DNA from 3 places in the Streptomyces pimonensis genome. Region 2 is predicted to be linked to each of the others. Evidence: riboswitches for the same ligand, from Rfam matches in the RefSeq annotation. Region 2 holds a riboswitch; each other region holds the start of a gene.
What was found. Region 2 has a riboswitch for cobalamin ahead of KYY02_RS30530 (ABC transporter substrate-binding protein). Riboswitches for the same ligand answer to the same signal wherever they lie in the genome.
Positions count from the first base shown of each region.

Region 1: linked by a shared signal. The riboswitch ahead of KYY02_RS03260 (ribonucleoside-diphosphate reductase subunit alpha) and the one ahead of KYY02_RS30530 (ABC transporter substrate-binding protein) in region 2 are both predicted to bind cobalamin.
Region 3: linked by a shared signal. The riboswitch ahead of KYY02_RS22070 (energy-coupling factor ABC transporter permease) and the one ahead of KYY02_RS30530 (ABC transporter substrate-binding protein) in region 2 are both predicted to bind cobalamin.

Region 1 covers NZ_JAHWZY010000002.1:157,358-162,293, reverse strand. Annotated here, with positions in the region: gene KYY02_RS03275 (DUF3311 domain-containing protein) at 93-359, shown strand; gene mctP (monocarboxylate uptake permease MctP) at 356-1,984, shown strand; gene KYY02_RS03265 (GNAT family N-acetyltransferase) at 2,062-2,565, shown strand; cobalamin riboswitch at 2,581-2,754, shown strand; gene KYY02_RS03260 (ribonucleoside-diphosphate reductase subunit alpha) at 2,880-4,936, shown strand, end outside.
Region 2 covers NZ_JAHWZY010000049.1:36,418-41,353, forward strand. Annotated here, with positions in the region: gene KYY02_RS30510 (putative T7SS-secreted protein) at 1-365, opposite strand, end outside; gene KYY02_RS30515 (hypothetical protein) at 368-1,042, opposite strand; gene KYY02_RS30520 (hypothetical protein) at 1,032-1,454, opposite strand; gene KYY02_RS30525 (beta-xylosidase family glycoside hydrolase) at 1,714-1,986, shown strand; cobalamin riboswitch at 2,319-2,449, shown strand; gene KYY02_RS30530 (ABC transporter substrate-binding protein) at 2,513-3,553, shown strand; gene KYY02_RS30535 (FecCD family ABC transporter permease) at 3,550-4,614, shown strand; gene KYY02_RS30540 (ABC transporter ATP-binding protein) at 4,611-4,936, shown strand, end outside.
Region 3 covers NZ_JAHWZY010000023.1:9,203-14,138, forward strand. Annotated here, with positions in the region: gene KYY02_RS22050 (DNA repair ATPase) at 1-150, shown strand, start outside; gene KYY02_RS22055 (energy-coupling factor ABC transporter ATP-binding protein) at 170-1,003, opposite strand; gene cbiQ (cobalt ECF transporter T component CbiQ) at 1,000-1,749, opposite strand; gene KYY02_RS22065 (energy-coupling factor ABC transporter substrate-binding protein) at 1,756-2,265, opposite strand; gene KYY02_RS22070 (energy-coupling factor ABC transporter permease) at 2,262-2,987, opposite strand; cobalamin riboswitch at 3,018-3,200, opposite strand; gene KYY02_RS22075 (ABC transporter substrate-binding protein) at 3,401-4,936, shown strand, end outside.

The DNA.
Region 1 (4,936 bases), on a different contig from region 2:
CGCCGACGAGGGGGTTACGGCCGCACCGCACCCTGACCTAGATTTCCCTGCGCACGACCGCCGGTGATCAGTGAGGGGACGGGAGCCGTCTGATGTCGCAAGCCCCAGAAACCAGAGGAGGGCCGGTGGTGACGCCCATGCGGGTCGTCATCGCCCTCTGTCTCGTCGCGCCGTTCGTGGCCCTGCTGTGGGTCGGTTCGTACGCCAGGACCGAACCCGTCGTCATCGGCATCCCGTTCTTCTACTGGTACCAGATGCTGTGGGTGCTCGTCTCCACCGTGCTGACGATGGTCGCGTACAGGCTCTGGCAGCGTGACCAGCGCGCCCGCTCGGCCTCGAAGGGCGGTGCGTCGAAGTGAACGACGGCGTGAACGGCGTGGCACTCGCCGTCTTCGTCTTCTTCTTCGTGCTGGTCACGGCCATGGGATTCCTGGCCGCACGCTGGCGCAAGGCCGAGAACGAGCACAGCCTCGACGAGTGGGGACTGGGCGGGCGGTCCTTCGGGACCTGGGTCACCTGGTTCCTGCTCGGCGGCGACCTGTACACCGCGTACACCTTCGTGGCCGTACCGGCGGCGATCTACGCGGCGGGCGCGGCCGGCTTCTTCGCGGTGCCGTACACGATCCTGGTGTACCCGCTGATCTTCACCTTCCTGCCCCGGCTGTGGTCGGTGTCGCACAAGCACGGCTACGTCACGACGTCCGACTTCGTGCGCGGCCGGTTCGGCTCGAAGGGCCTGTCGCTGGCGGTCGCGCTCACCGGCATCCTGGCCACGATGCCGTACATCGCGCTCCAGCTGGTCGGCATCCAGGCCGTGCTGGACGTGATGGGCGTCGGCGGCGGCGAGGACACCCACTGGTTCGTCAGGGACCTGCCGCTGCTGATCGCCTTCGGCGTGCTGGCGGCGTACACGTACTCCTCGGGTCTGCGGGCCCCCGCGCTGATCGCGTTCGTCAAGGACACGCTGATCTACCTCGTGATCGCGGTGGCGATCGTCTACATCCCGATCAAGCTGGGCGGCTTCGACGAGGTCTTCGCCTCCGCGAGCGAGGCGTTCGGCCGGACCGACCCGGCCACGGGCGCGCCGCGCGGTGCGCTGGTACCGGACGAGGCGGGCCAGTGGACGTACGCCACGCTGGCGCTCGGCTCGGCGCTCGCGCTGTTCATGTACCCGCACTCGATCACCGCGACGCTGTCCTCGCGCAGCCGTGAGGTGATCCGCCGCAACACCACGATCCTGCCGCTGTACTCCCTGATGCTGGGCCTGCTGGCGCTGCTCGGCTTCATGGCGATCGCGGCCGGGGTCGAGGTCGACAACGGTCAGCTGGCGATCCCGCAGCTGTTCGAGAACATGTTCCCGGACTGGTTCGCGGGCGTGGCCTTCGCGGCGATCGGCATCGGCGCGCTGGTGCCGGCGGCGATCATGTCGATCGCGGCGGCGAACCTGTTCACCCGCAACATCTACAAGGACTTCATCAAGCCGGACGCGACGCCGAAGCAGGAGACCCAGGTCTCCAAGGCCGTGTCCCTGCTGGTGAAGGTGGGCGCGCTGGTCTTCGTCCTGACCATGGACAAGACGGTCGCCATCAACTTCCAGCTGCTGGGAGGCATCTGGATCCTGCAGACCTTCCCGGCGCTGGTGGGCGGTCTGTTCACCCGCTGGTTCCACCGCTGGGCGCTGATCGGCGGCTGGGCGGTCGGCATGGCCTACGGCACGGTCGCCGCGTACGGGGTGGCCTCGCCGACGCAGAAGCACTTCGGCGGGTCGTCGAAGGAGATCCCCGGCATCGGCGAGATCGGCTACATCGGCCTCACCGCGTTCGTGCTCAACGTCCTGGTCACGGTCGTGCTGACCTTCGTCATGAGGGCCGTCAAGGCGCCCGAGGGCGTCGACCGGACCAAGCCGGAGGACTACACGGCGGACGTGGGCGACCCCGGTGTCCGGGTCGAGCTCCCGCCGGCCACGGCGGACAGCGCCCACTGAGGCGGCGGGTACGGAGGTGACGGGCCGTCGGGGAGAACCGGTGGCCCGTCGTCGCACCCGTCCGGCACACTCCGCTCATGGACCTCGTCATCCGGCCGGTGGAACCCGGCGAGTACGAGGAACTCGGTGAGATCACCGCGCAGGCCTACCTGCTCGACGGGCTGCTGGACTTCGGGGAGAGCGACGGGTACCTCGGTGAGCTCAGGGACGTGGCGAAGCGGGCCGCCGCCGAGGTGCTGGTCGCCGTGGAGAACGGGGCGGTGCTGGGCGGGGTGACCTTCGTGCCGGGTCCCGGCCCGATGGCCGACACAGCGGGGCCGGGCGAAGCGGAGATCCGGATGCTGGCGGTCGCCCGCGCGTGCCGGGGACGGGGCGCCGGGGAGGCTCTGGTGCGTGCCTGCGTGGACCGGGCGCGGGCCGTCGAGGGATGCGGACGGGTCGTGCTGTCGGCCCAGCGCACCATGCGTGCCGCCCACCGCGTCCACGAGCGGGGCGGTTTCACCCGCACACCGGAACGCGACTGGTACCCGCTGCCGGAGCTGGACGACATCGTGCTCCTCACCTATGAGTTGACGCTCTGAGACCAGCACGACACAAGATATGGGGTTGCTGGCGGCAGTCGGCACAAGATGTATGCTCATGCTCGCTGTCGTCGCAGGGGAATCCGGTGTGAGTCCGGAACTGTCCCGCAACGGTGTACCCATGCCTGCCCTCCCCGAGGCGCGCGCACGGGCGTCAGTCCGAGGACCTGCCGACAGTGCGCCCGGCCGTCCGGTCCGGGTGCCTGGACGTCCGGGCCTCGTGGAATGGGCCGGTGGACGCGGCGCCGCGTGCGCTCGTGTGCTGCCCTCCTGCCCTCTTCGAGGCCCCGTGCCGAGCGAGGGAGAGCCCCCACGTGACCATCGCGCCAGCCGATCCGGCCTCAGCGATCGACGTGACCGAGGAGAGCGGCGGTCCCGGTGCCGCGCTGCTGCGGACCCTGACCGAGCTGACCGCCGACCTGCCGGACGCCGACCCCGGCCGGGTCGCCGCCGCCGCGCTGCGCGGCCGGTCCGCTTCCGCCGACGCGGCGGAGCTGCGGGAGCTGGCCACCGAGGCGGCGGCCGGGCTCATCTCCGAGGACCCGGCCTACTCCCGGCTCGCCGCCCGGCTGCTGACCATCGGCATCCGCGCCGAGGCCGCCTCGCAGGGCGTCACCTCGTTCACCGGGTCCGTCGCGACCGGGCACCGCGAGGGCCTGATCGCCGACCGGACCGCCGGGTTCGTCCGGTCGCACGCCGCCCGCCTGGACGCGCTGATCGCCCCCCGGGCCGACGACCGCTTCGGCTACTTCGGCCTGCGCACCCTGTACAGCCGCTACCTGCTGCGGCACCCGGTCACCCGCAAGGTTGTCGAGACGCCCCAGCACTTCCTGCTGCGGGTCGCCGCCGGACTCGCCGAGGACGACAGCGCGCGCTCCGTGGACGAGGTCGCCGCGCTGTACGGGCTGATGAGCCGCCTGGACTACCTGCCCTCCTCCCCCACGCTGTTCAACTCCGGCACGCGCCACCCGCAGATGTCGTCCTGCTACCTCCTCGACTCCCCCAGGGACGAGCTGGACTCGATCTACGACCGCTACCACCAGGTCGCCCGCCTCTCCAAGCACGCCGGCGGCATCGGCCTGTCCTACTCCCGCATCCGCGCCCGGGGTTCGCTGATCCGCGGCACCAACGGGCACTCCAACGGCATCGTCCCGTTCCTGAAGACGCTCGACGCCTCGGTCGCCGCCGTGAACCAGGGCGGGCGGCGCAAGGGAGCGGCGGCGGTCTACCTGGAGACCTGGCACTCCGACATCGAGGAGTTCCTGGAGCTGCGCGACAACACCGGTGAGGACGCCCGCCGCACGCACAACCTGAACCTCGCGCACTGGGTGCCGGACGAGTTCATGCGCCGGGTGGACACCGACGGGCAGTGGTCGCTGTTCTCCCCGGCGGACGTGCCCGGACTGGTCGACCTGTGGGGCGAGGAGTTCGACGCGGCGTACCGGGCCGCCGAGGCGGAGGGCCTGGCGCGGAAGACCCTCCCGGCCCGCGAGCTGTACGGCCGCATGATGCGCACCCTCGCACAGACCGGCAACGGCTGGATGACCTTCAAGGACACCGCCAACCGCACGGCGAACCAGACCGCCGAGCCGGGCCACGTCATCCACTCCTCGAACCTGTGCACGGAGATCCTGGAGGTCACCGACGACGGGGAGACCGCGGTCTGCAACCTGGGGTCGGTCAACCTCGGCGCCTTCGTGGCGGACGGGGACATCGACTGGGAGCGCCTGGACGCGACCGTGCGCACGGCCGTGACGTTCCTCGACCGGGTCGTCGACATCAACTTCTACCCGACCGAGCAGGCGGGCCGCTCCAACGCCCAGTGGCGCCCCGTCGGTCTCGGCGCCATGGGCCTGCAGGACGTCCTCTTCAAGCTGCGGCTGCCCTTCGACTCCCCGGAGGCGAAGGCCCTGTCCACGAGGATCGCCGAGCGGATCATGCTCGCCGCGTACGAGACCTCCGCCGACCTCGCCGAGCGCTGCGGCCCCTTCCCGGCCTGGGAGAAGACCCGTGCCGCCCGGGGCGTGCTGCACCCCGACCACTACGGCGTCGAGCCCACCTGGCCGGAGCGCTGGGCGGCGCTGCGGACGCGGATCACCTCCGTCGGGATGCGCAACTCGCTGCTCCTCGCGATCGCGCCCACCGCCACCATCGCGTCGATCGCGGGCGTGTACGAGTGCATCGAGCCGCAGGTGTCCAACCTGTTCAAGCGCGAGACGCTGTCCGGTGAGTTCCTCCAGGTCAACTCGTACCTGGTGGACGACCTGAAGCGGCTCGGCGTGTGGGACGCGCGCACCCGTGAGGCGCTGCGCGAGGCGGGCGGCTCGGTGCAGGGCTTCGCCTGGATCCCCGAGGACGTGCGGCGGCTGTA
Region 2 (4,936 bases):
TTGCCCTCGAGCCGGGAGGAGTCCAGGCCCTTCAGCCCCTCGCCGGCGTCGTCGAACGCCTTCCGGAAGGCGCGGAGTTTCCCGGCGGTGGAGCGGATCTTCTCCGGACTGCCGTAGATGAGCTTGGTCTTGTCCTCGGTCTGCCCGAGGTCCAGCTCGTCGACCTCGGCGCCCATCCGGTTCGCGACCGAGCGCGACTGCTCGCGCACCCAGTCCGCGCCGGACTCCCAGCCGACGTCGTCCAGCCGGTCCGCGGTCCAGTTCCCCGCGCCCTCGACCCGGTCGCCGACCCACTCGACACCGTCCTCGACCGCGTCCTCGACCGAGTCCGGCGTGATGTCCTTGATGAAGTCGCCGATGCCCACGTTCAGTCACCCCCGCCGTCGCCCGGCCCGCCCTGTCCACCCTGCTGCTGCGCCTGCCGGGCGCGTTCCTCGGGCGAGGGACCGAACGTCTCGTCCAGCGCCCGGTCCCACTCCTGCTCGTCGACGCCCAGCGCCTCGTTGAGCATCTCCGACCGCCGGCCGCCCTGTCCCTCCGTGAGCAGCGTCCGGCCGGTGTCCTTCCAGGTCTGCTCCATCTCCTGGCCCGCCCGGTCCCACGACCCGGCACTCCAGTCCGGGTCCAGGGCGTCCGGCGTGAACACCTCGCCCCAGCCCTGTCGGGTGATCTCCTCCTCGGAGGCGTGCGGATTGCCACCCGCCACGGAGTTGACCCCCACCTTCAGCGCCCCCTCGACGTACTGGTCGTGCTCCCACTGCGTGCCGGCCGCCAGACCGAGCCGGTCCGCGAGCTCGCTGGCGTCGTGCACCAGGGCGCGCACGCCCCACTCCCAGCGCTCGCAGAAGTCCTCGAAATCGACCGACAGCCCGTGGTGCCCGGCCTCCATCCCCGTCATCGACAACTGGGAGAAGCCCTTGCCCATCACCGAGCCGGTCGCGCCGCCCAGGTCGCCCAGCCCGTCGATGGTGGCGCCCACACCCTGCGTGAACTTCGCCACCGACGCCTCGTCGAAGCTCAGGTCCAGCCCGTCACCGCCCACGACCACGCTCCTCCCCGGCCGTCCCGGCATCGACGGCGGCCCCGTCCGGAACGATCCCGGTGACCGGCGGGAAGAACATCGACCCGTCCTCGGTGGCGATGTCCACGGCGAGGCCGGCGGGCTCTCCCAGGCCCGGCACGATCTCGTCCACGATGCGCGCGCCCAGCAGCGCGGCGTACTCCACCGGCCGCTCCCCCGGCCCGTGAACAAGCGCGAACCGGGCCAGCGCCGTCTCGTCCGTGAAGGCGCACACCCACCGCACCCCGCCCGAACGCGCGCTCCACAGGCGCCCGTCGACGGACGGGACCAGCAGGACCGTCCTGCGCATCTCGCCGACCAGCGCCCGGGGGTCGCCGACCCCCGCCCGCCGCTCGGCGATCCGCTCGGCCAACGCCGTCCTGGGCTGCTCCACGACCCCTCCCTCGTTCCGGACGATGCCTGATGAGACCGTAGGCCATGACGCGCGGGGCCGGGGTGACGGTTCTCATGTCCCGTGAGGACGCGGCGCGGGCGCGGACGGACCTGTGGCCACGGTCTGTCGGCCGGCACGGCGGACCGTGGCGTGGCCGGTGTCCGCCGGCGCCTCCACCACTTGAACGCAAGCGCGTTCGACATCACGGTCCGTGCTTCCACGGTGCGGTCGTCCAGGGTTCGAGAGGCACACGAGGCGCATGCGGCAGTCAACCGCCCAGATCATCCGCAATCCGGTCCTGCCGGGTTCGCACCCTGATCCGTCCGCGCTGCGCGTGGGCGCCGACTGGCACCCCGTCGGACCGCCCCTCGACGCCACCGTCCTGTCCGACGAGCACGCCGAGGAGTTCGAGGACGGCCGGATCCGGGCCCTCGGCCTCACCGGCGCGTTCGCCGGCCTGTGGGCCTGGGACCTCACCGGGGGCGGTCTGCCCGCCGATTTCGACGAGGCGGCCTGGCGCGCGCTCCGTTGACGTCGTATGACGCGCCCCCGGGAAGACCCTTCGAGGGCGGAGCCGTGGTCCAGCGGGCTGTGCCGGCCTGCGGCGGCCGGTGGTTCAGGGGATGGCCGGGGCCGGGGAGGGACTGCCCGCCGTGGTCACCGGGGCGCGGTGCGACGGCTCCGTCGCCCTGCCCGAAGGCGGCCGTACCGGCCGGGCACGGGGCCTCGGCAGCCGCCCGCCGCAGGCCGGCGGACGCGTGCGCCCGGAGCCCGGGACGGGTGCTTCGGGCCGCACCCGCGGGGCTGTGGTAGCTTCCGAACGCCAGTCGAACCCGTGCACACGGCCTTCCGCGTGCACGGGTCAGGGAATCCGGTGGGAGCCCGGAACTGACGCGCAGCGGTGAGGGTGACGGGCGGGGCAGCAGCCACTGGACGACGGTCACAACCGGGTCCGGGAAGGCGTTCCGCCGGGGTGATCCCGAGTCCGAAGACCTGCTGGCGACCGATCGTCCGCACGGGCCCCGCGTATGGGTCCTGACGTTGAGGAAGCCGCCACCGTGCATCTGCCACGTCCCGCCCGCTGTTCCGTCCTGCTCCTGACCGGGGCGCTGTTGCTCACCGCGTGCGGTTCCGGCGCGGGGTCCGGCTCGTCCGGAAAGCCCGCCCCCGCCGGAGCGCGGGCCGTCACGCTCGACAACTGCGGGCAGGAGGTGACGGTCGGGGCCCCGCCGAAGCGGGCCGTGTCCCTGAACCAGGGCACCACCGAGATCCTGCTCTCCCTCGGCCTGGCCGACCGCATGGTGGGGACGGCCACCTGGACCGACCCGGTCATGAAGGGACTGGAGCGGGCCGCCGCGAAGGTGCCCCGGCTGGCCGACGACCAGCCGTCGTTCGAGCGGGTCCTGGACGTCGAACCGGACTTCGTGGCCTCCTCCTTCGCCTCCACCCTGGGCAAGGGCGGGGTGGCCCCCCGCGACAGGTTCGAGGAGCTCGGCGTGCCCACGTACCTCTCGCCCGCCGACTGCGAGGGCAAGGACAACAGCGGCGACGGCGACGGCTCGCGGACGAAGCCCCTGACCATGGACACCGTCCACCGCGAGGTGCGGGAACTGGCGCGGGTCTTCGGGGTGGAGGAACGGGGCGAGAGGCTGGTCGCCCGGCTGGGGAGCCGGGTGGCGGAGGCCGCGTCCGGGATCCGCGCGGGGGACACCACCGTGCTGTACTGGTTCGCGAACCAGGAGTCCCCCTACATGGCGGGCTGCTGCGGTGCGCCCGGCGTCATCACGAACGCGCTCGGCGCGAAGAACGTCTTCGACGACACCACGCAGGAATGGCCCCAGATCAACTGGGAGACCGTCGCCGACCGCGACCCCGACGTGCTCGTCATCGGCGACCTCACCCGCAGGTCGCAGACCGCCGAGTCGGCCGAGAAGAAGATCGCGTTCCTGGAGTCGAACCCGGCGACGAGGAACATGGAGGCGGTGAGGGAGAAGCGGTACGTGCTGCTCAGCGGGCAGGCCATGAACCCGACGATCCGCACCGTCGAGGGCGTGGAGAAGGTGGCCGCCGCGCTGCGCGAGTACGGGCTCGCCGGATGACCACCACGCCGCGGTCCTCCCCGGCCCGCCCGCCGCGGGGCGCCGCGGGTGCGCTGCGCGGCGTGGCCGGCCTGGGCGCCGGGCTGGCGGTGCTCGCCGCGTCCGTCGCCGTGGCCATCACCATCGGCCCGGCGGACATCGGTGTCGGCGACGCCTGGTCGGTGGTCGCCTCCCGTCTGGGGTGGGGCACGACGGAGCTGACCCCGATCCGGGAGGGCATCGTCTGGAACCTGCGGCTGCCGCGCACCCTGCTCGCGGCGGTGTGCGGTGCCGGGCTCGCCGTGTGCGGCGCGGTGATGCAGTCGTTGCTGCGCAACCCGCTCGCCGACCCCTTCGTCCTGGGCGTCTCCTCCGGGGCGTCGACCGGCGCCGTCGTCGTGATCGTCCTCGGCGCCGGCGGCGGTGTCCTGTCCGTCTCCGGCGGCGCGTTCGTGGGCGCGGTGGGCTCGTTCGCGCTGGTGCTGCTGCTCAGCCACACGCTCGGCGGGACGACGGACCGCGTGGTGCTGTCCGGAGTGGCCGCGATGCAGCTGTTCTCCGCCCTGACCTCGTTCGTGGTGACGACGACGGCCGACGCGGAGACCACCCGGGGCGTGCTGTTCTGGCTGCTCGGGTCGCTCGGCGGGGCCGGCTGGACCGAGGTGGGGCTGTGCCTGGCCGTCCTGGCGCTCGCCCTCGTGGTGTGCCTGGGGCACGCACGCACCCTGGACGCCTTCGCCTTCGGCCGGAACGCCGCGGCGACCCTCGGGGTCGCGGTCGCCCGGACCCGACTGGTGCTGCTGTGCGTGACCGCGCTGCTGACCGCCGCGCTGGTCAGCTCGGCCGGTGCGATCGGCTTCGTCGGCCTGGTCCTGCCGCACGCCGCCCGCGCCCTCGTCGGCCCGGGGCACGCCCGGCTGCTGCCGGTCACCGCGCTCGCCGGGGCGGTGTTCCTGGTCTGGGCCGACACCCTGGCCCGTACCGTCCTCGATCCCCGGGAGGTGCCGGTGGGCGTGGTGACCTCGCTGGTCGGCGTCCCGGCGTTCGTCCTGGTGCTGTACCGCACGAGGAGGATGCGATGACGGCCGGCGCCCAGCGGCGGGACGGGGTCGCCCGGCGCCCCGGCCCCGGGCGGGCGACCGCCGGACAGGCGTCCACCGGGGAGCCGCCCGCCGGGTCGCCCACCCTCGCCGCCGACCGCGTGAGCCGCGGCGTCGACGGACGGCTGATCCTCGACGGCGTGAGCCTCGCTCCCCGCCCCGGCTCCGTGACCGGGCTGCTCGGCCCCAACGGCTCGGGGAAGTCGACGCTGCTGCGGCTGCTGGCCGGCGTCCTCGCCCCCGCCTCCGGCGTCGTCACCCTCGACGGGCGTCCCCTCGGCGACTGGGGCCGCCGGTCCGTGGC
Region 3 (4,936 bases), on a different contig from region 2:
GTGGCCCTGGGCGGCCCCGACGAGGACGCCCTGGCCCGCGCGGTCGCCGCCCTTTCCCTCCTCGGCGACCGCATCGCCGCCGTCGAGTCGGCCATCACCCGGGCCACCGACCTACGACAGCTCACGGCCGACCCGGGGGACAGGGCCTGAGGCCGCCGCGGTCGGCCCCTCACAGCACCTGCAGCGCCGCCAGCTCCTCCGGCGTACGCGGATTGGCGGCGCCGCCCGCCAGCAGCCCCCGGGCCCGCAGCAGCCTCCCGACCGCCACTCCCCACGGCAGCCGCAGCCCCGCCGTCGTGAGGAGGTCCGTGCGGGCCAGCATGTCGGCCGCGGGTCCGGTGTGCGCGCCGGACGGGGTGAGCAGGGCCGCGTCATCGGCCCAGCGCAGGGCCAGGTCCACGTCGTGGGTGGCCATGACGACCGTCGTACCGTTCTCGCGCAGGCCGTCGAGGGTCGCCAGAAGGCGTTCCTGGCCGTCGGGGTCCAGGCCCGCCGTCGGTTCGTCGAGGACCAGGACACGGGGCCGCATCGCGACCGCGCCCGCGATCGCCGTCCGCTTGCGCTGCCCGTAGGACAGCAGGTGTGTGGGACGGTCGGCGAGGGCGGCGATGTCCAGCGCGGCCAGCGCCTCCGCCACCCGGGCGCGCACCTCCGCGTCGGGCAGGCCGAGGTTCAGCGGGCCGAAGGACACGTCCTGTCCGACGGACGCGGCGAACAACTGGTCGTCGGGGTCCTGCACCACCAGCTGCACGGTGGTGCGCAGCGCCGTCAGGCCCTTGCGGTGGTAGCGGACCGGTCGCCCCTCGACGGTCAACTCGCCTCCGTCCGGACGCAGTCCCCCGCTCAGCAGCCGCATCAGCGTCGTCTTGCCGCTGCCGTTGCGTCCCAGCAGCGCCAGCGCGCGCCCCTCGCGCACCTCGAAGTCCAGGCCGCTGAGCACGGGCGGGCCGTCCTCGTACGCGAACGACGCGCCCCGCAGGGCCACCAGGACGGTCCCGCTCACGACAACGGCCTTTCCAGTAGGAGGGCGAGGGCGGCCAGCGCCGCCAGCAGCGCCACGCTCAGCGCCGTGAACCGGACGGAGACGCGGACTTCGGGCACCAGCACGCGCAGGGTGCCGTCGTAGCCGCGCCCGGCGAGCCCGGCCTGCAGCCGCGCCGCCCGGTCGAAGGACCGGACGAACGCGGTCGCGCCGAGCCCGCCCAGCGAACGCCACGCCGCCGCCCGGGTGGTGTGCCCGAGCCGGGCCGCCTGCGCCTCCCGGACGCGGCGCACCGAGTCCAGCAGCAGGAAGCTCATCCGGTACGTCACCAGCGCCACGTCCACGAGCGGGGCCGGTACCCCGGCCCGCACCAGGCGCGGCAGCAGGTCGGACATCGGTGTGGTGAAGGCGAACAGCAGGACGCCCAGCGAGGCCGCCGACGTGCGCAGCAGCACCTCCCCGGCGCGTGGCGGCCCGTCCTCGGCCCAGGACACGAACCCGCCCGGCCCGCCCACCCGCACCAGCAGCGTCAGCGCTCCGGTGACGCAGAAACCCAGCGGCACCCGGTACGCCCGCCACAGCCGCCGGCCCGGCACCCCGGCCGGGCCGAGCAGCACCGCGAGCGCCGTCACCAGTACCAGGGCGGCGCCCGGCCACGGCGGCAGCGAGATCGCCAGCACGGTGAGGCCCAGTCCCAGCACCGCCTTGTCCACGGGATGACGGCGGCGCCAGCGGCTGCTGTGCGCCGCCGCGTCGATCGGCAGCACGTGGTGTCAGTCCCGCCGCCGGGGCGCGGCCCCGCCGCCCGGACCGGGGCCGGCCCCGGTCCGGAATCCGTCACCGGCCGCGGGGCCGTCGCCGTCCTGTGCGGTGGCCGGTCCGCCGACGGCGTCCCGTCCCGTCGCGCCGCCCGGCCGGCTGTCGGCAGTGGCGGCGTCCGCACCGGCACCCGGTCCCGGGCCGGTCTCCGCCGCGGCGAGCGCCCGCGCCTCCCCCTGCCGCCGCCCGCGCCGCACCCCGAAGCAGTACCCGAGGACGCCCGCGCCGAGCGCGGCCTGGAGGGCGAACAGTGCCGACTCGATCTCGCCGGACGGCGGTTCGTACAGCGGCGAGAACCAGGGCTCGTAGTCCGGGTCGATCTCGGTGATCGCGGTCTCCGCCTCGGCGTCCGCGCCCGCGAACGGCTCCTCCTTGTGGTCGCCGAGCCCGAACACCAGCGGGATCACGGCGAGCGCGGCCACGAGCACCAGCAGCAGCGTGTTGATCCTGGCGTTGCGGCTCATCGGGCCGCCTCCGCCGAGTCCGCCGCCTCCGCCGGGTTCGCGGTCCCCCGTCCGGCCACCGAGGCGACCAGCACCCCGAGCCGCGTCAGCTCCGCCTTGCCCGACTGCACCAGCATGCGCATCACCAGCACGGTCAGCAGCCCCTCGCTCACCGCGAGCGGGATCTGCGTCACGGCGAAGACGGAGCCGAACTTGCCCAGCGCTCCCAGGAACCCGCTGCCGGGGTCGGGGAAGGCGAGCGCCAGCTGCACGCTCGTCACGCAGTACGTCGACAGGTCGGCGACGAACGCGCCGAAGAACACCGCCACCATCAGCGGCACGTCGCAGCGGCGCAGCAGCCGGTAGACCCCGTACCCGGCCCAGGGGCCGACGACCGCCATCGAGAAGACGTTGGCGCCCAGGGTGGTCAGCCCGCCGTGGGCGAGCAGCAGCGCCTGGAACAGCAGGGTGATGGTGCCCAGCACCGCCATCACCGGCGGCCGGAACAGGATTGCGCCCAGACCCGTGCCGGTGGGGTGGGAGCAACTCCCGGTGACCGACGGCAGTTTCAGCGCGGACAGCACGAACGTGAACGCTCCCGACGCGCCCAGCAGCAGTGTGCTCTCGGGATGTTCCCTGACGTCACGGACGAGCGACCGGGCTCCGTGGACGAGGAACGGCGCCGACGCGACGCCCCAGGCGGCCGCGTGCGCCGGAGGCAGGAAACCCTCGGCGATGTGCATGGCTCAGCAGACCCTCTCCAGCACCTCGTGGATGGTTGACGCGCCTTGGCCGGTCTCCTGGCTGACGGGTACCACCGTCCGTGCCCCGCCTTCCCGGGCCCCGAGGGACCCAGTGGCCGTCCGTGAGGACTGGAGCCGGACTTCCCGATCACAGTGGCGAGGGCCGCACCGGTATCGCACCGATTTCCCGTCACCAAGGCGTGGTGACAGTAGTGCCCGTTCCGGTCCGGTGACAAGCGGCCGTCGGGGGCGCGCGGACGGCGCCCGGCGGCTCGCGACCGGGCGCACACCTGCGTGCCCGACAGGAGCGGAGCTTCCCGCAAAGGCGGGGAGTGAGGGGCCGCCGTTCTGGGCAGCACCTTGCTGCAATTAATATGCAACAACGGTTTCCGGGCAACATGGAGTGAGGTTCGATGACGACCCGACGAATACGGGGGGCCGCCGCCGCGGTCGCGATGGCCGGTGCGGTCGCCGCCTGCTCGGCGCCGGGCGACGGCGGCGCGGGCGGCGGGGCGTCCGCCGACTCCGTCGTGATCGGGGTCCCGTCCGAACCGGACACCCTCAGCCCCCTGCTCGGCTACGGCAAGGACGGCAACTCCAAGATCTTCGACGGGCTCCTCGCCCGCGGCGCGGACATGGAGCTGAAGCCCGCGCTGGCGAAGGCCCTCCCCGAGGTCACCGACGGCGGCCGTACCTATACGTACACCCTGCGCGACGGCGTGAAGTTCAGCGACGGCGAGCCGCTGACCGCCGACGACGTGGTCTTCACGTACGAGACCGTGCTGGACGACAGGACCAACAACACCGCCAGGAGCGAACTGGACGCGATCAAAGAGGTCGAGGCGGACGGCGACGACAAGGTCGTCTTCACCCTCGACTACCCCTACGCGGCCTTCGCCGCCCGCACGGTGCTGCCCGTCGTCCCCGAGCACGTCGCGGGCGGGCAGGACCCCAACACCGGCTCCTTCAACACGAAGCCGGTCGGCACCGGACCGTACGTCCTCACCGACTGGAGCAAGGGCGAGAAGCTCACCTTCAAGGCCAATCCGCACTACTGGGGCGGCGCCCCGGAGGTGGAGAAGCTCACCATGGCGATCATCGCCGACGACGACGTCCGCGCCACCCGGCTGCGCTCGGGCGACCTCGACGGCGCGACCCTCCCGCCCAACCTCGCCGCCACCTTCAAGAGCGACGACGGCAAGAAGACGTACCGGGCGACGTCGTACGACTTCCGCGCCGTCACCCTCCCCACCGGCAACCCGGTCGCCGGCGACACCGCGATCCGCCGCGCCCTGGACCTCGCCGTGGACCGCGAGGCCATGGTCGACAAGATCCTCGACGGCGCCGGCCGCCCCGCCTACGGCCCGCTGCCCGTCGACGACCCCTGGTACGCCAAGGGCATCGACCGCCCCCAGGACCTCGACGAGGCCGGGAGCATCCTCGACGAGGCCGGCTGGAGGACCGGTGAGGACGGCATCCGCGCCAAGGACGGCCGCCCCGCCCGCTTCACCCTCTACTACCCCTCCGGCGACAAGGTCCGCCAGGACCACGCCCTCGCCTACGCCTCCGACGCCAAGAAGGCCGGCATCGACGTCCAGGTGGAGAGCGCCACCTGGGAGGTCATCGAACCCCGGATGAAGCACGACGCCGTCCTCGCCGGCTTCGGCAGCACCGGCGATCCCGACTTCGGCCTCTACACGCTCCTGCACTCCTCGCTCGCCGGCGACGGCTTCAACAACATGGCCCTCTACGACAACCCGGCCGTCGACGAGGCCCTCGACACCGGCCGCCGCGGCCAGGACCCCGAGGACCGCAAGGACGCCTACGACACCCTCCAGCGCGAACTGGTGAAGGACCCCGGCTACACCTTCCTCACCCACATCGACCACATGTACGTCCTCGCCGACCGCTGGAAGGACCTGACCACCCAGGTCGAACCGCACGAGCAC